Regions from separate parts of the Vibrio sp. JCM 18905 genome, predicted to be linked through region 1. Evidence: predicted binding sites of a transcription regulator. Region 1 holds the regulator's gene; the other holds the start of a gene.
What was found. Region 1 encodes MetJ, which represses methionine synthesis genes. Its sites were predicted from a motif close to TTAGACNTNTANANGTCTAA; they were not measured.

Region 1 (9,291 bases):
GGTGACGTTGTTGGTGACCTAAACCGTCGTCGCGGTATCATTGAAGGCATGGACGAAGGTGTGGCTGGTCTTAAGATCATCCGTGCTCAAGTACCACTATCTGAAATGTTCGGTTACGCAACTGATCTACGTTCTGCAACTCAAGGCCGTGCGTCTTACTCTATGGAGTTTCACGAGTACGCTGAAGTGCCGAAAAACTTCGCAGATAAAATTATTGCAGAGCGTGGTTACTAATTGACGATTGAACTACAAAAAGTTTACGACTTTTTGCGAGATCAGGGCGTCCAAATATTGCGCTAACGGGCGTTGGCGCATAAAATAACAATTTCTGGCGCGTCGTCGATCAATAATGATCACGACGAATCATAACTAGGAAGGAACACGATCGTGTCTAAAGAAAAATTTGAACGTACGAAACCGCACGTTAACGTTGGTACTATCGGCCACGTTGACCACGGTAAAACAACTCTAACTGCAGCTATCTGTACTACTCTTGCTAAAGTTTACGGCGGTGTAGCTAAAGACTTCGCATCTATCGATAACGCTCCAGAAGAGCGTGAGCGCGGTATCACAATCGCAACTTCTCACGTTGAGTACGACACTCCAACTCGTCACTACGCACACGTTGACTGTCCAGGACACGCGGACTACGTTAAAAACATGATCACTGGTGCTGCACAGATGGACGGTGGTATCCTAGTTGTTGCTGCGACAGATGGCCCAATGCCACAAACTCGTGAGCACATCCTACTAGGCCGTCAGGTTGGTATCCCATACATCATCGTATTCATGAACAAATGTGACATGGTTGACGATGAAGAGCTACTAGAACTAGTAGAAATGGAAGTTCGTGAACTTCTATCTGAATATGATTTCCCAGGTGATGACCTACCAGTTATCCAAGGTTCTGCACTAGGCGCACTAAACGGCGAAGAGCAGTGGGAAGCGAAAATCGTTGAACTAGCTGAAGCTCTAGATACTTACATCCCTGAGCCAGAGCGTGCGGTAGATCAGCCATTCCTAATGCCTATCGAAGACGTATTCTCAATCCAAGGTCGTGGTACAGTAGTAACTGGCCGTATCGAGCGTGGTATCCTAACTGTAGGTGACGAAGTTGCTATCGTAGGTATCAAAGACACTACTACTACTACATGTACTGGTGTTGAGATGTTCCGTAAGCTTCTAGACGAAGGCCGTGCAGGTGAGAACGTTGGTGCACTTCTACGTGGTACTAAGCGTGACGAAGTTGAACGTGGTCAAGTACTAGCGAAGCCTGGTTCAATCACTCCACACACTAAGTTCGAATCAGAAGTATACGTACTGTCTAAAGATGAAGGTGGTCGTCACACTCCATTCTTCAAAGGCTACCGTCCACAGTTCTACTTCCGTACAACTGACGTAACTGGTGACATCCAGCTACCAGAAGGCGTAGAAATGGTAATGCCAGGTGACAACGTACAGATGACTGTTGAGCTAATCGCACCAATCGCAATGGACGAAGGTCTACGTTTCGCGATCCGTGAAGGTGGCCGTACAGTAGGTGCTGGTGTTGTTGCTAAGATCTTCGACTAATTCATAACGAATTAAACGAAATCTTGCACTCTTCTTCTTTATGAAGAAAGCGCATCGAGAAAGGGAAGCTTAGGCTTCCCTTTTTTATATCTAAATTATATTTGGTTATAAGTGTTCGTAGGAAATACGTTAATTTTTTAATTTAAAAACAGAATATTACCGGCTCTATTTTTCAACACCTTTGGTCGTAACACCTAACTCTCTGATCTTGGCCTACTGTCACCAAATCTATATAACAAAATATTCTGAACAGACCCATCAATGCGACTGGTAACAAGAACTATTCTTGTTTATATTGGTTGCCACAGGTTAATTTAATAGGTTTTTGAGTATGTACGTTTGTCTTTGCCATGGGGTCTCCGACAAGAAAATTAGGAAGTTGGCGATAGATGAAGGCGTAACGGATATTAAAGGAATCAAAAAATGCACAGCATTGGGTAGCCAATGTGGTAAGTGCATCAGACAGGCCAAGGATATTTTAGCGGAAACCAGTTACACGGTATTCAAACAAGCTAGCTAATTACTGTGAGCATGCGGTAATTAAGTAATTATTTGCCTAGCGTTTTGACACCTTCTCATTTGCTTCTACATTTAAATGAAGCTAAAGAGGAGGTTTTTGTCATGAAAGGCGATCCAATCATCATCCAACATCTCAATAAAGTGCTCGGAAATGAGCTCATCGCTATTAATCAGTATTTTCTTCATGCTCGAATGTATAAGGACTGGGGGTTAAAGCACCTAGCAGATAAGGAATATCACGAATCTATCGATGAGATGAAACATGCCGATCATCTGATTGAGCGTATTTTGTTTCTTGAGGGCTTACCGAATCTACAAGATTTAGGCAAGTTGATGATAGGTGAAGACACTAAAGAAATGCTCGAGTGTGACTTAAAGCTTGAAATGGCCGCCATTCCAGATTTAAAAGATGCGATTGCTTATGCTGAAGACATTCGAGACTATGTGTCTCGCGATCTATTTCAAGATATTCTTGAAGATGAAGAAGAGCATGTTGATTGGCTAGAGACGCAACTTGGCTTGATTGAAATGTCTGGCATTGAGAACTACCTCCAAGCGCAATACGTAGACGAAGAGTAATAACGTCCAGGATTTTGCGCACTTCAATTGTAAGAAGAAAAGAGCACCTGACTCGAAAATCAGGTGCTTATCCCCGCTATCTGGTCTAATCTCTTTTATTATCGGCTTTTTAAGGATATTGCTCGCAATCTTGCCTATGAAGTTTGATTTCTATCCGATAGAATTTATCCCCCCTTACCTAAAAATAAAAAAGAGAAACGTCCATGTCTGAAGACAATCGCCAAGCAGCCACTCCAGAAGAAGAACATCGCCAAAAAGCATTGGATTACCATGCTTATCCAACCCCAGGGAAGATTGCTGTCGAGTTGACAAAGCCTGCGGAAACGGCGGGTGATCTTGCCCTTGCTTACAGCCCTGGTGTTGCAGAACCAGTGCGTGAGATCGCACAAAACCCTGATAACGTGTACAAGTACACAGCGAAAGGCAACATGGTTGCTGTTATTTCTAACGGTACCGCTATTTTAGGTCTAGGTAACCTAGGTCCACTTGCATCTAAGCCAGTAATGGAAGGTAAAGCGTTACTGTTTAAGCGTTTTGCAGGTCTTGATTCGATTGATATTGAAGTTAAGCACCGCACGATCGATGAATTTGTTGATACTGTCGCAAGCATTGCAGACACCTTTGGTGGTATCAACCTTGAAGATATTAAAGCACCAGATTGCTTTGAGATTGAAAAGCGTTTAATTGAGCGTTGTGATGTACCAGTATTCCACGATGATCAGCACGGTACTGCGATTGTAACGGCGGCAGGCATGCTGAACGCGATCGAACTTCAAGGTAAGAAGCTTGAAGACTCAACGATCGTTTGTCTTGGCGCTGGCGCTGCAGCTGTTGCGTGTATGGAGCTGCTGATTAAATGTGGTGCAATGCGCGAAAAAATTTACATGCTGGATCGTAAAGGTGTGATCCACACTCGTCGTGATGATCTTAATGAATACAAGCAGCTATTCGCAAACAACACGGACAAACGCACATTAGAAGATGTGATTGAAGGCGCGGATCTGTTCCTAGGTGTATCTGGTCCAAACCTATTGCCAGCGGAAGCGTTGAAGCTGATGGCAGATAAGCCAATCGTATTTGCATGTTCGAATCCAGATCCTGAAATTAAGCCGGAACTTGCCCACGCTGTTCGTGATGATTTGATCATGGGGACTGGCCGTAGTGATTACCCGAACCAAGTAAACAACGTATTGTGTTTCCCATTCATCTTCCGTGGTGCTCTTGATGTGCGCGCAAGTGAAATCAATGATGAAATGAAACTTGCAGCCGTTGAGGCGATTCGTGAGCTAGCAAAAGAGCCTGTACCTGAAACTGTATTGAAGGCCGCAGGCGTCGATAAGCTTGAGTTTGGTGCAGACTACATCATTCCAAAACCAATGGACTCACGTTTACTACCACGTGTTGCAAAAGCAGTGGCTCAGGCGGCGGTTGATTCAGGTGTTGCTCGTATCGAGATGCCTGAAAACTACATGGCAGAGTAATATATCTATTAGATGTGATGTACAAAAAATGGGACGCAATCGCGTCCCATTTTTTATGTCATTCTGTTGGCTTGAGATAAGAATTGCTATCTGAAGCCTCCAGCCTCGCTTTTTTACTCTTCGTCAAACGACTCAAATTCGATGCCCATTTCCGTCATCAGTGCTTTTACTTCTGTTGGAATATCATCTGGACGGTCTTTACGAAGGTCTTCATCTGTTGGAAGTGGCTGACCTGTGTACGCGTGCAAAAATGCTTCGCATAGTAATTCACTATTGGTTGCATGGCGTAAGTTATTGATCTGACGGCGAGTACGCTCATCAGTTAGCACTTTTAAAACTTTTAGCGGGATAGAGACGGTAATTTTTTTTACTTGTTCGCTTTTTTTGCCGTGCTCTGCATATGGGCTAATGTATTCGCCATTCCAGTCAGCCATTGCACACCTTCATTTATGTAATCGGTTAAAAATAATTTAGGTGCTGATTTTAGCTGCATTTACCGCCATAAGCAAAGACATATAGACGTCTAGAAGTGTTGACGTCTCATTTTTTGACGAGTAAAGTGAACAGAACAGCAAAGGAAGCGTGTTGATCACTTTATTTTACTCATTAGATATAGCGCATTCCTATTTAGAAGTCATTACCCGTGAAAGGATACACCCATGAGCTCTCGCAAACCTGCGACCATTGCAGTACGCACTGGTATTGAATCAGACAGCCAATATCACGCTGTCGTTCCACCTATTTATCTTTCCACTAACTATGGTTTTCCTGCTTTTGGTGAAGTACCTAAGTATGATTACACGCGATCTGGAAATCCAAACCGCGGACTGTTGGAAAGTGCGTTATCTGAACTCGAGTCTGGAAAAGGAGCGGTTGTCACGAACTGCGGTACGTCTGCATTAAATTTATGGGTGTCCGCTTTTCTTGGCCCTGATGATCTCATTATTGCTCCTCACGATTGTTATGGCGGCACCTATCGTCTTTTTAATACCCGAGCCAACAAAGGCGATTTTAAGGTTCAGTTTGTCGATCAATCAGACGAGCAAGCTTTGGATGCAGCATTAGCACAAAAACCAAAACTCATTTTGCTAGAAACTCCGTCAAACCCTCTGGTTCGCGTAGTGGATATTGCAGCTACCTGTGAAAAAGCGAAACAAGTCGGCGCGTTAGTTGCGGTGGACAATACCTTTTTGACACCCGTGTACCAAAAGCCCTTGGACTTGGGCGCAGATTTCGTCATTCACTCCACAACGAAGTATATCAACGGTCATTCAGACGTGATTGGTGGCGTGATCATCACCAAAACAGAAGCGCATGCAGAAGAGCTTGCATGGTGGGGCAATTGCATTGGTGCGACTGGCACACCTTTCGATAGTTATATGACGTTGCGAGGCATTCGTACACTTGGTGCTCGCATGCGAGTGCATGAAGAGAGTTCACAGCAGGTACTGGCTTATCTCCAGAAGCAAGCGTTAGTTAAAACCATTTATCATCCAAGCCTGCCGGAGCACCCAGGTCATGACATCGCTAAAAAGCAGCAAACTGGTTTTGGCTCTATGCTGAGCTTTGAGTTTGCCGGTTCGTTTGAGCAGTTAAAAGTGTTCGTTAAAGAGCTCCAACTGTTTTCATTGGCTGAGTCATTAGGTGGAGTAGAAAGCTTGATTTGTCATCCGGCATCCATGACGCATCGCGCTATGGGAGAGGAAGCACTGGCAGAAGCGGGGGTGTCACATCAACTATTGCGTTTGTCTGTCGGCTTGGAAGATGCACAAGATCTCATCACGGATTTAGAGCAAGCATTCGCTAAAGCTGCCCAACAATAGGAGACGAGAATAATGACTGTACAACGTCAGCTGCATAAGTTTGGTGGCAGTAGCTTAGCAAACCCAGAATGCTATTTACGCGTTGTGGATATTCTTAAGGAGTATTCGACGGAAAATGATCTCGTGGTCGTTTCGGCGGCAGGAAAAACTACTAACCGCTTGATTGAGTTCCTGGAAGGGTTAGAGAAAGATGGCCGAATCGCACATGAAGCACTTCAAAGCCTAAGGCAGTTCCAAACGGAGCTAATAGAAAATTTGTTGGAAAATGAAGTACAAGAAGAGCTATTAGCGTTACTGCATGATGAGTTCAGTACCTTATCTGAGCTGACAGCACCACTCACTGGCGCGCAAAAAGCCGCGGTACTAGGACATGGAGAAGTTTGGTCTGCTCGCCTATTGGCCGCGTTATTATCTCAACGTTCTATCCCCGCTGTTGCACAAGATGCACGAGCGTTTTTACGTGCGGAAGCCGGGACTCAACCTGAAGTTGATCGCGCTCGTTCATATCCTTTGATAAAAGAAGTTCTCGCGCAACACAATCATAAACGTGTGGTAATTACTGGCTTTATGGCTCAGAACGAGACGGGCGAAACCATTTTACTTGGTCGTAATGGCTCTGACTATTCTGCAACTGTCATTGGTGCTCTGGCTGAAGTGAGCACGGTCACCATTTGGAGTGACGTTGCCGGTGTCTATAGTGCCGATCCGCGTTTGGTGGCAGACGCATGTCTGTTACCGTTACTTCGATTGGATGAAGCCAGCGAACTCGCCCGTTTAGCCGCCCCAGTCCTACACAGTCGTACACTTCAGCCTGTGGCGCAAAGTACTATGGATCTCAACCTCAAGTGTAGCTATCTGCCGGAATCGGGCTCTACTCGTATTGAGCGTGTCTTAGCGTCTGGCCGTGGCGCTAAAATTATTACCTCGCTGGATGATGTTTTATTGGTGCAGATGTCTTTCATGCATGGGCACGACTTCGAAAAAACACAGAATGATGTATTACAAGCGTTGCAGCGAGCGCAATTGGAGCCATTGGCATTTGAGGCACAGCCCGATCAACACACGTTGCGCTTGGCGTATACCGCAGAAATTGCCGGTGGCGCACTGAAACACTTACAAGAGCTTGCGGTTGAAGCGGAGATTAAGCTCAAAGAAGGCTACTCTCTCTTGGCGGCGGTAGGCGCTGGCGTTACGAAAAACGCCAACCATTGTTTTGGTTTTTATCAGAAGTTAAAACACTCTCCGGTTGAATTTATTTCTGAAACTGAGTCGGGGCTGAGTTTAGTCGCCGTTTTGCGTCGTACTGATACCGAAGTGTTGGTTCAAACGATTCATAGCCAGTTGTTCCAAGCGCAAAAGCGCGTGGCGGTGGCTTTATGTGGCAAGGGCAACATTGGTTCTAGCTGGTTAAATTTATTTGCAACTCAAAAAGGTGAACTCGAAAAACGTCATGGAATGAGCTTTGACCTTGTAGCGGTCGTGGATAGTCAAACCTACTGGTTCGATGAGCAAGGTATTGATGCAGCAAGTGTTGCTGAACGATTTGATGATGAAAGCCTAGCAAACGATGGGTCTTGGTTGACTCACTTAGGAGCGCTAAAAAATTACGATGAAGCCGTAGTGTTTGATGTGACAGCGAGCAAAGACTTAGCTCAGCGCTATGTAGAAATTGCGCAGCAGGGCATTCATTTGATTTCCGCTAACAAAGTGGCAGGTTCGGCAGATAGCCAATATTACCATCAGGTTCAAGATGCATTCGCTAAAATTGGTCGTTATTGGCTGTACAATGCGACGGTTGGTGCAGGGTTACCAATAAACCATACCGTGCGAGATCTACGTGAAAGTGGGGATGAGATCGTTGCTCTATCGGGTATTTTCTCAGGGACGTTATCATGGTTATTCCAACAATTTGACGGCTCAGTACCATTTAATGATTTAGTCGACCTCGCTTGGCAGCAAGGTTTAACAGAGCCTGATCCTCGTTCTGATTTAGATGGTTCAGATGTGATGCGTAAGCTGGTTATCTTAGCTCGAGAGTCTGGTCTCGATATTGAGCCGGGCAGCGTTAAGGTTGAATCTCTGGTACCAGAAGAATTAACAGAACTTAGCATCGATGACTTCTTCGATAACGGAGGACTGTTGAGTGAAATACTTCAAGAGCGTCTGACAAAAGCACAGAGAAACGATCAAGTGCTTCGCTACGTTGCTCGTTTAGAAAAAAATGGTAAAGCGACGGTGGGAGTAGAAGCGTTATCTCGTGAACATGCGCTCGCCAACCTACTGCCGTGTGACAACATTTTTGCCATTGAAAGTAAGTGGTATAAAGATAACCCACTTGTTATTCGAGGGCCTGGCGCAGGAAGAGAAGTGACAGCCGGCGCGATTCAATCCGATCTCAACCGATTAGCTGGTTTATTCTAAAGTTGCGAGATACCTAAAACCCTGGAACCCGACCAGGGTTTTTTATTCTTCCTTCAGTGCCATACTGAAGTATCGGCTTGTGATAAGTGGTGAAATAACGTTCAAGTAATAACTTGAACTATCCTCATTATTAACTTGAGAAAAATTCATAATTACAAGGTTGACATTAAATCGTATTCAATACATTCTGTAGACATATAGACGTCTAAACGTCGATTTAAGGAATTTGTTTTCGTGGCGGAGTGCCACAGGGAGAGTAAGATGGGATACACACACGCAGGCCATATTGACGCCTTGAACCAGAATATTGCTGAGTTGTCAGACAACATCAATGTATCATTTGAGTTTTTTCCACCAAGCAGCGCTAAGATGGAAGAGACACTCTGGAATTCAGTGCACCGTCTTAAAACGCTCCAACCTAAATTTGTTTCTGTGACTTACGGCGCTAACTCTGGCGAGCGTGACAGAACGCACTCCATCATTAAAGAAATCAAGGCAACAACCGGATTGGTTGCTGCTCCTCACCTCACTTGTATTGATGCGACTCGCGAAGAGTTAATTAATATTGCCGATGATTACTGGAATAATGGTATTGAAAATATCGTTGCTCTGCGTGGTGATATTCCTCCTGGTGGCGGTGCGCCTGACATGTATGCCTCGGATCTGGTTGAGTTGCTGAAATCACGTCACGATTTTGATATCTCAGTTGCCGCATTTCCTGAGGTTCACCCTGAAGCTAAAAGTGCGCAGTCTGACTTATTGAACCTAAAACGTAAGGTTGATGCAGGCGCAAACCGTGCAATTACTCAGTTCTTTTTTGATGTTGAGTCTTACCTTCGTTTCCGCGATCGCTGTGTGGCGGCAGGAATTGATGTGGAAATTGTTCCTGGTATTTT
Region 2 (9,291 bases), on a different replicon from region 1:
GTTCTTGAGCAAGTTAGAGGCCGCTGTCTAAATATGTACGTTGTTGAGTTGCAGTTTGAGTGTTTTGATAACACCACCGTCAGCGCGGTAGACAAAGCCATTAATGGCTTGATGGATGCGTTGCGTTACAACGGCCAAGTACTAGGCCGTGAATTCCCGATAGTGATGGGAGATGGCGAGTTTTATGTTCGTGTCGTTTGCCCAGAGCAAGACAGTTTGCATCCACGTTATCACTCAGATTTTGTCAAAGTGTGCATGAACCGTTTGTCAGACGCGTCTTTGCTTGCACCGAAAATGCGTATGCTTGGCCGTGATTTAAATTCAGAACAAGCGGCCGAAGAAGAGACACCTAGCTGGCAAGTGTTGTACACGACTTATGTTCATACGTGTTCGCCATTGCGCAGTGGGGAAACGTTGTTGCCGATTCCTTTGTATCGCAATGAGCCGACGCTAAATGGTGACCATAAAGCCGTCATCAAATGGCAGACAGAATGGCAAGCGTGCGATGAAATCCAAATGGCTGGCGGGTGCCGTGCAGAGCATGCGGCGCTGCACGAGATTTGCGATGTAGACAGCGTGTTGTTCCGCCGCGGTTGGGATTTGCGAGGTCGTATCGAATACATCACGAAGATTCCTACGTACTATTACCAGTATCGTGTCGGTGGTCAGTCGCTGGAGAGCGAGAAAGCGCGCAAGTGCCCAAAATGCGGTGGAGAGTGGCTACTCGATGAGCCACTACATGACATATTTCATTTTAAGTGTGATGACTGCCGAATCGTGTCGAACATCTCTTGGGACCACCTTAAGTAGCGAATTGAAGCTACTTAAATGGGTAGATAGACAAATAGAAAGGGCTGATGTTTTCACATCAGCCCTTTTATGTTTAGAACGTTGTTTTCGGTCATGTTTTGAAAAGTGGGATTACCAACCTTTCACAACACCGCCTTTGAACAGCTCTTTTGCCGCTTCGTAAACTTCTTCCGTTTGGTAAGCTTTTACGAAGTTTTGTACGTTTTGCGCATTAACATTTTCTTCGCGAGCGACGATTAGGTTTACGTATGGTGAGTCTTTATCTTCAACAAACACACCGTCACGCTCTGGCGATAGGTCGATAGAACTTGCGTAAGTGGTGTTGATGATAGATAGCGTTACGTCATCCAGTGAACGTGGAAGTTGTGGCGCTTCTAACTCAATGATTTCGATATTTTTAGGGTTGCCTACGATGTCACGTACTGTAGCGAGTAGACCAACGCCATCACGTAGCGTAATCAAACCTTGTTGCTCAAGAAGTAGTAGTGAGCGACCTAGGTTCGTTGGATCGTTTGGAACTGCGATGCGTACGCCATCTTGGATTTCATCGATTGACTTCACTTGCTTAGAGTAGCCAGCAATCGGATAAACGAATGAGTTACCCGCGATAGCCAGTTTGTAGCCGCGGTCTTTCACTTGTTGGTCTAGGTATGGTTTATGTTGGAACGCATTCGCGTCTACTGAACCATCATCCAGAGCTGCGTTTGGGGTTACGTAATCGGTAAATGTTACTAATTCAACGTCTAGGTTGTACTTTTCTTTTGCTACTTTAGCTGCCACTTCGGCAACTTGTGCTTCAGCACCAGCAATAACGCCAACTTTTACTTTATTTACGTCTACTTCTTTGTCGCCACAACCCGCTAGAACAAGAGCAGAAGCGGCTGTTGCTACAGTCAAAAGACCTTTAAGGCTAAATTTCATCTTTATCTCCTTATAATTTGTATTTTCAATGCTTATCTGTGGTCTACACGGCGCACCACTGCGTCACCGATAGACTGAATAATCTGTACTAGAACAATCAACATCACGACAGTCACGGCCATGATAGTTACATCATAGCGGTGGAAACCGTAACGGATGGCTACGTCGCCGAGGCCGCCGCCGCCTACCGTTCCCGCCATGGCCGAGTAGCTAACGAGAGTGACTAAGGTGATCGTTACTGAGTTAACAATAGTCGGCATTGCTTCAGGTAGTAGAACTTTTGTGATGATCTGTGTTGGTGTCGCCCCCATTGACTGCGCCGCTTCCACCAAGCCTGTTGGTACCTCTAACAAAGCACCTTCAATAAGACGTGCAACAAACGGAATGGCACCAATAGTCAGTGGGACGATTGCTGCGGTTGTACCGATAAAGGTTCCAACTAGCATTTTTGTCACTGGAATAATCGCAACCATCAGGACGAGGAATGGCACAGAACGACCAATGTTAACGACAGCGCCTAAGCTGCTATTTAGTTTGGTGTTTTCAAGTAGGCCGCCTTTCTTAGTAATATGGAGGATTACGCCTAATGGAATACCCACGGCAAAGCCGACTAATCCGGCAACCGCAACCATGTAAAGCGTTTCCCACGTTGCACCTAAAAGTAGTTTGCTGTTTAAACTCAGCCATTCAGAAATTGTATTAAAGGACATAACCAAGTACCTCTACTTTTACGTTGTGCTTACGCAGGTATTCCAATGCTGCGTTGTCATCTTCTTCGTTACCAAATAGCTCTGCGACCATCATGCCGAATTTCACTCCGCCAGCGTAATCAAGATCGGAGCTCAAAATACTCACATCAATATTGTATTTACGAGAAATTTGCGACATTAGCGGTGCATCGACGGTTGCGCCGGTAAACTCTAAGCGAACTAATGGGTAGCTGCCATCAACACGCTCTGCTTGCAGACGTGCTTGGTAATCTTCAGGAATGGATAGATCCAGCGTTGAGCGAATGAATTGGTGCGCCAGCTCCGTTTTAGGGTGCGCGAAAATATCGCCAACGGTGCCTTTCTCCACCAATTCACCACCACCGATGATCGCCACTTCGTGACAGATGCTTTTTACCACTTCCATTTCGTGGGTGATCAGTAGAATCGTGATGTTGAGTTTGCGGTTGATCTCTTTCAATAGCTCAAGGATAGATTGAGTTGTTGCAGGATCCAGTGCGCTAGTGGCTTCGTCACACAGCAGTACGCTTGGGTCGGATGCCAATGCGCGAGCAATCGCCACACGTTGTTTTTGACCGCCACTTAGGTTGGACGGATAGCTTTCGTGTTTGTCGGCTAAGCCAACAAGTTTTAGTAACTCAGTGACTTTTGTTGTGATTTGCGATTTGTCTTTGCCTGCCAGTTCCAGTGGTAGCGCCACGTTATCAAACACAGTACGAGACGAAAGCAGATTAAAATGCTGGAAGATCATGCCGATGTTACGGCGCGTTTCGACCAACTGCTTTTTGCTGAGTTTTGTTAAATCAATGCCATCAACGATGATGGAGCCAGATGTTGGTGCTTCTAACATGTTTACGCAGCGGATCAGCGTACTTTTACCAGCACCAGATGAACCGATAACACCGAAGATGGTGCCCTTGGCGATGTGTAGGTTAATGTCTTTCAGGGCAAGGATTTCCTTACTGCCTTGGTAGAACACTTTATTAACGTTTTTTATTTCTATCATGTTTCAACCTGCCCAAAGATACGGGGAACTTCGCTGTCAAAAACGGCATTTGACAGAACTTAATGTTGAGCTTTATCTCACTTCTCAGTTGATGCTATGGGTTAACCAGAATGAAGTCAATAGATATTTTTACGTCTAGACGTCTAAATGTATAGATGTTCTGTTTTGAAGAGAATGAGGAGTAAGTTACGAGGAGAAGATAAGTGGAGAGCCCACTCAGAATTACCGATTCTTGCCCAACAAATCAACTGTTTTGTCGAGGCCTAGAATGAATTAGATAGTGTTGAAGTTTATAAGGTATGTAATAATCTGATTAAACCGAGTTAATAGAGAAATACGTTTTGGCAAAACCTGCTGTTTTTATCGATCGTGATGGCGTGATAAACGTTGACCACGGCTACGTTCATGACGAACATGATTTTGAGTACATTGATGGTGTGTTTGAAGCGACGAAAGCGCTGAAAGATCAAGGTTACCTCTTAGTGCTAGTGACGAATCAATCGGGCATCGCACGTGGTAAATTCAGTGAAGACCGTTTCTTGTCTCTGACTCAATGGATGGACTGGAACTTTGTTGATCATGGTGTTGAGTTTGATGGTATCTACTACTGTCCACATCACCCTGAACATGGCATTGGGGATTACAAGCAAGATTGTGATTGCCGCAAGCCTAAACCTGGTATGTTTATCTCTGCTCGCGACTTCTTGAAAATCGACATGGAAAAATCTGTGATGATTGGTGATAAAGCCGAAGACATGATGGCAGCAGAAGCCGCAGGTGTTGGCACTAAGATTCTGGTTCGCACAGGTAAGCCAATCACCGAGCAAGGTGAAGTATTGGCAACGGTTGTGCTTGATAGTGTTGCTGACGTGCCTGCATATCTAAAGAAATAATCTGCACAATTCGCATATTTAAGGGAAGCGTTTGCTTCCCTTTTCTCTTATTACTGTTAAAGTTCAGTCACCTAAGCATTCATCCACTCTAGTTTGATCACTTATGAGCAAAAAACTCACTATTCTTGATATCGCGAAATTGGCAGGCGTTGGCAAATCAACAGTAAGCCGTGTGCTTACCAACGATCCAAAAGTGAAACCTCAAACGCGAGAGAAAGTAGAGCAAATCATTCGTGAATCTGGTTATGTACCGTCCAAATCTGCGCAATCAATGCGTGGCGGTAGCCAAAAAGTCATTGGTGTTATCATCTCCCGTCTGGACTCACCATCCGAAAATCGTGCTGTTGGTACAATGCTCAATGCATTGTATTCCGCTGGTTATGATGCGGTGATCATGGAGAGTCAGTTTGACCGAGACAAAACCAATGAGCACTTGAGTGTGCTTAAGCGTCGCAATGTGGATGGCGTGATTGTATTTGGCTTTACAGGATGCGATGAGCAAGCCTTAGCCGAGTGGGGCAATCGCATTGTGGTGATTGCGATGGATACCGATAACGTCTCTTCCATCAATTATGATAACCAAGGCGTGATAGACATGGCTTTGTCTCACCTTGAGCAGCAATTTTTATCTCGCATTGCTTATATTGGTGTTGATCCTGAAGACAAAACCACTGGCTTAGCTCGTCTAAATGCTTATAAATCGTGGTGTAAACGCAAGCAAATTACACCTTGTTTCCAAACCGGTAAGCTTAGCCATGAAAGTGCTTATCAGTTGGTGGACCACGTTCTGAAAGCAGACACGCAAGCCATTGTGTGTGCCAGCGATACCATTGCATTGGGCGTAATCAAGCGTCTTCAAGAGTTAGGTCGTGAAGACGTGGTCGTGACAGGCGTGGGTGGTAACGAGTTGCTTTCTTTCCTTTTCCCTAAAGTATTTAGTGTCGATCCTGGTTATACCCTTGCGGGTGAAAAGTCCGCTAAAATGCTGATTAATCAATTAAATGGCGATGAAGAAGTCGTTCACTTCACTCAACAACCTATTTGCCGCTAATCCACACTACAACGATTTGCTCTAAAATTATACTGTGATCATTCTCAATTAATGGGACTGTTCCCATTTTGTTTTTTGTCTTTGAGTGGCAATATTAAAATTAAGAAATGGGAATGTTCCCATTTATAAAAAAATAAAATGATGAATTGAATGTATCCAATACAGGGTGGACAAAGTTATGAGTAAGATTGCGCGTAAAGACGTGGAGCGTCTTATTGAGCTGGTCGGGGGGCCGGACAATATTGCCAGTGTAAGCCACTGTTTAACTCGCTTGCGTTTTGTTCTAAACGATACGGACAAAGCAGACACAAAACAGTTAGAAGCATTACCGATGGTGAAGGGCTGCTTTACCAACGCAGGTCAATTCCAAGTCGTCATCGGCACTGAAGTTGATGAGGTTTACAAAGTACTGATCGAGCTAAGCGGTAAAAGTGAAGCGAGCAAAGACGAATCCAAGAATGCTGCTCGTCAAAATATGAATATCGTTGAGCGTGGTATTTCCCACCTTGCAGAAATCTTTGTACCACTGTTGCCTGCGATCATTACTGGTGGTTTGATTCTTGGTTTCCGTAATGTGATTGGCGACATCAAAATGTTTGATGGTCAAACCCTAACGGAAATCAGTCAGTTTTGGGCGACTGTTCATTCATTCCTATGGTTAATTGGTGAAGCAATTTTCTTCTTCCTACCCGTTGGTGTGTGTTGGTCGACCGTGAAAAAGCTCGGCGGTACACCGATTCTGGGTATCACGCTTGGTGTGACACTGGTTTCGCCGCAGTTAATGAACGCGTACTTGATTGGTAAGCAAGTACCTGAAGTGTGGGACTTTGGGTTGTTTGCGATTGAGAAAGTCGGTTACCAAGCGCAGGTGATTCCCGCGATGTTAGCAGGTATCGCATTAGCGTTTATCGAAACACGCTTAAAACGCATCATTCCGTCTTACCTTTACCTAGTAGTAGTACCGTTTGTTTCTATCATTGTGTCTGTGATTCTTGCGCACTCTATCATTGGCCCATTCGGTCGTATGTTGGGTGACGGCGTAGCATTCGCAGCAAAAGCAGCCATGACGGGTGACTTTGCGATGATTGGTTCAACCATCTTCGGCTTCTTATACGCGCCACTTGTGATCACAGGTATCCACCACACAACCAACGCCGTTGACTTGCAGTTGATGCAAGAATTGGGTGGCACGCCGATTTGGCCTTTGATTGCACTATCGAACATTGCTCAAGCATCGGCAGTGGTTGGCATCATTATCATCAGTAAAAAGCAGGATGAGCGTGAAATCTCAGTGCCAGCAGCGATTTCTGCCTACCTTGGCGTAACAGAGCCGGCGATGTACGGCATCAACTTGAAATACAAGTTCCCAATGTTGAGCGCGATGATCGGTAGTGCATGCGCTGCTGCTATCTGTGGTAGTGCGGGCGTAATGGCGAATGGTATCGGCGTAGGCGGCTTGCCGGGTATCTTATCTATCCAGCCGCAGTTCTGGGGCATCTTTGCTCTGGCGATGCTAGTCGCGATGGTGGTACCTGCCGCATTAACATTAATTCTTTATAAGCGTGCACAAGCGAAAGGTGAGCTTGAAGCGGCAAACGCGTAATTCAATTTGAGGCAGTGACTTGGCTGCCTCCTCCTATTTTTCTTTTCAAATTTTAAGTTTCCGATTACTGGTAAGTGAGTGTTAGAAATGGCTATGACCAAGCATGATGAGAGCTGGTGGAAAACCGCAACCATCTATCAAATTTACCCAAAAAGCTTTTGTGACAGCGGCAGTAAAGGCACGGGCGACATTAAAGGGATCATTTCTAAACTGGATTATCTAAAACACCTCGGTGTGGATGCGATTTGGCTGACGCCAGTGTATCAGTCTCCAATGGTTGATAACGGTTATGACATCTCCGATTACTACGCGGTCAACCCCGAGTTCGGCACGATGCAAGATTTCGATACCCTGTTGGCAGAGGCTCATCAGTTGGGCATTCGAATCATCATGGACATCGTGGTCAACCATACTTCGACTGAGCATCATTGGTTCCAATCCGCGTTAGGGGACAAAAACAGCCCATACCGTGATTACTACATCTGGAAAGATCCGGTTGATGGCGCAGAGCCCAACAACTGGCAATCGAAGTTTGGAGGCAATGCTTGGAAATTGGATGAAGCGACAGGGCAGTACTACTTGCACCTTTTTGCTAAAGAGCAGGCGGACTTAAACTGGGAAAACCCAGTGGTGCGTGAAGAAGTGAAAGAAGTCATCAGCTTCTGGGCAGACAAAGGCGTGGATGGTTTCCGTCTTGATGTCATCAACCTGATTTCTAAACAACAAGATTTCCCAAGCGATGATATTGGCGATGGCCGTCGTTTCTATACTGATGGTCCTCGCGTGCACGAATATCTGCAAGAAATCAGCGAAGCCGTGTTCCAAAAGTACGGCAGCGTGACGGTGGGTGAAATGTCTTCCACCACGCTAGAGCACTGCCAGCAATACTCTTCGCTAGACGGCAAAGAGCTATCCATGGTGTTCAACTTCCACCACCTGAAAGTGGATTATCCGAATGGTGAAAAATGGACCAAAGCGCCGTTTGATTTCATTCAGTTAAAGCAGATCTTCAACCATTGGCAAACGGGCTTAAATGGCAAAGGGTGGGGGGCGCTGTTCTGGTGTAACCACGACCAACCTCGTGTGGTCAGCCGCTTAGGCGATGATAAACAATACCGCGTCGAATCAGCCAAAATGTTGGCGGCGTCTGTACACATGATGCAAGGCACACCTTATGTTTACCAAGGTGAAGAGATTGGTATGATCAACCCAGGTTACACTGATATCAGCCAGTACCGCGACGTAGAAAGCACCAACATGTACGACATCATGGTCAACCGTGATGGCGTATCACACGAGGAGATGATGGCGATTTTGGCGCAGAAGTCGCGTGATAACTCACGTACGCCAATGCAATGGAACAGCCAAAAGCACGCCGGTTTTACCGAAGGAACACCGTGGCTTGAAGTGGCGCAGAACTACTCTGAAATCAACGCAGAAGCTGCGGTTGCTGATTTAAACTCGGTGTTCTATTTCTACAAACGTTTAATTGAGCTACGTAAACAGGTTCCGGTGATCACCGATGGCCGTTATGAAGATTTATTGCCAGAGCATCAACGCATTTTTGCTTACGCTCGCCAGAACGACAAACAAACGCTGCTGTGTATCAACAATTACTACGCTGAAGAGGTGGAATGCGTTCTGCCAGAGCGTTTTGATATGAGTAAAGCGAAAAACTTGCTATCTAACTATCAAAACTCAGCGAGTGCAGTCGCGTCAAACCATCAAGTATTACGACCTTACGAAACTCGTATTTTATTGATAGAAGAATAAACTCGGGTGTCACCCCCTAAGATTGATGTTCGAGATAAAGGCTTTGGTGTGCTCCCCAAAGCCTTTTTTATTGAGATGCGAGATACTTGTGGAGTACAGGCTTATTTTGTTTCAATTGCTGTTAGCAGCACTTTCTCTTCGTTGATTTGTACTTGTTGTACTTTTAGCAGCTCGATTTGCTCAATCAGACCTAAGCTCGGGTTAAACCAACGTTCTGCCGAAGTGGCGAACTCCATTGAGTCCATACCATCGCAGTTTAGGTTGTAAGTATTCTCTTCCGTCAGGTACGCCGCTTCAATTTTCTTGCTTGAAATCGAGAACGTTTTACGTACGCCAGTCTCTCGGATTTGCTGCTGCCAAACCACTTGGCAAGATGCTGTCATTGGCAGGTTTTGCACCCACTCATGATCTTCAAAACTGTCTAGTAGGTTGTGAACTGCGTAGCCTGTTAGAGTGGTTTGCAGAGATATGGTCTCTTCACCGATATCAATGTTCGGGCTTTTCTC

Region 2: the regulator MetJ is predicted to act here: its motif matches at 3,593-3,612, upstream of metN (methionine ABC transporter ATP-binding protein MetN).

The regions. Positions count from the first base shown of each region.
Region 1 covers NZ_AP043880.1:447,838-457,128, forward strand. The annotation lists gene fusA (elongation factor G) at 1-234, shown strand, start outside; gene tuf (elongation factor Tu) at 388-1,572, shown strand; gene ACZ5ZC_RS18765 ((2Fe-2S)-binding protein) at 1,904-2,092, shown strand; gene bfr (bacterioferritin) at 2,194-2,670, shown strand; gene ACZ5ZC_RS18775 (malic enzyme-like NAD(P)-binding protein) at 2,874-4,151, shown strand; gene metJ (met regulon transcriptional regulator MetJ) at 4,265-4,585, opposite strand; gene ACZ5ZC_RS18785 (O-succinylhomoserine (thiol)-lyase) at 4,811-5,974, shown strand; gene ACZ5ZC_RS18790 (bifunctional aspartate kinase/homoserine dehydrogenase II) at 5,987-8,395, shown strand; gene metF (methylenetetrahydrofolate reductase) at 8,657-9,291, shown strand, end outside.
Region 2 covers NZ_AP043879.1:689,648-698,938, forward strand. The annotation lists gene syd (SecY-interacting protein) at 1-31, shown strand, start outside; gene ACZ5ZC_RS11355 (Zn-ribbon-containing protein) at 34-810, shown strand; gene ACZ5ZC_RS11360 (MetQ/NlpA family lipoprotein) at 922-1,731, opposite strand; gene ACZ5ZC_RS11365 (methionine ABC transporter permease) at 1,764-2,441, opposite strand; gene metN (methionine ABC transporter ATP-binding protein MetN) at 2,431-3,465, opposite strand; gene gmhB (D-glycero-beta-D-manno-heptose 1,7-bisphosphate 7-phosphatase) at 3,807-4,358, shown strand; gene treR (trehalose operon repressor TreR) at 4,462-5,409, shown strand; gene treB (PTS trehalose transporter subunit IIBC) at 5,588-7,012, shown strand; gene treC (alpha,alpha-phosphotrehalase) at 7,100-8,785, shown strand; gene ACZ5ZC_RS11395 (hypothetical protein) at 8,887-9,291, opposite strand, start outside.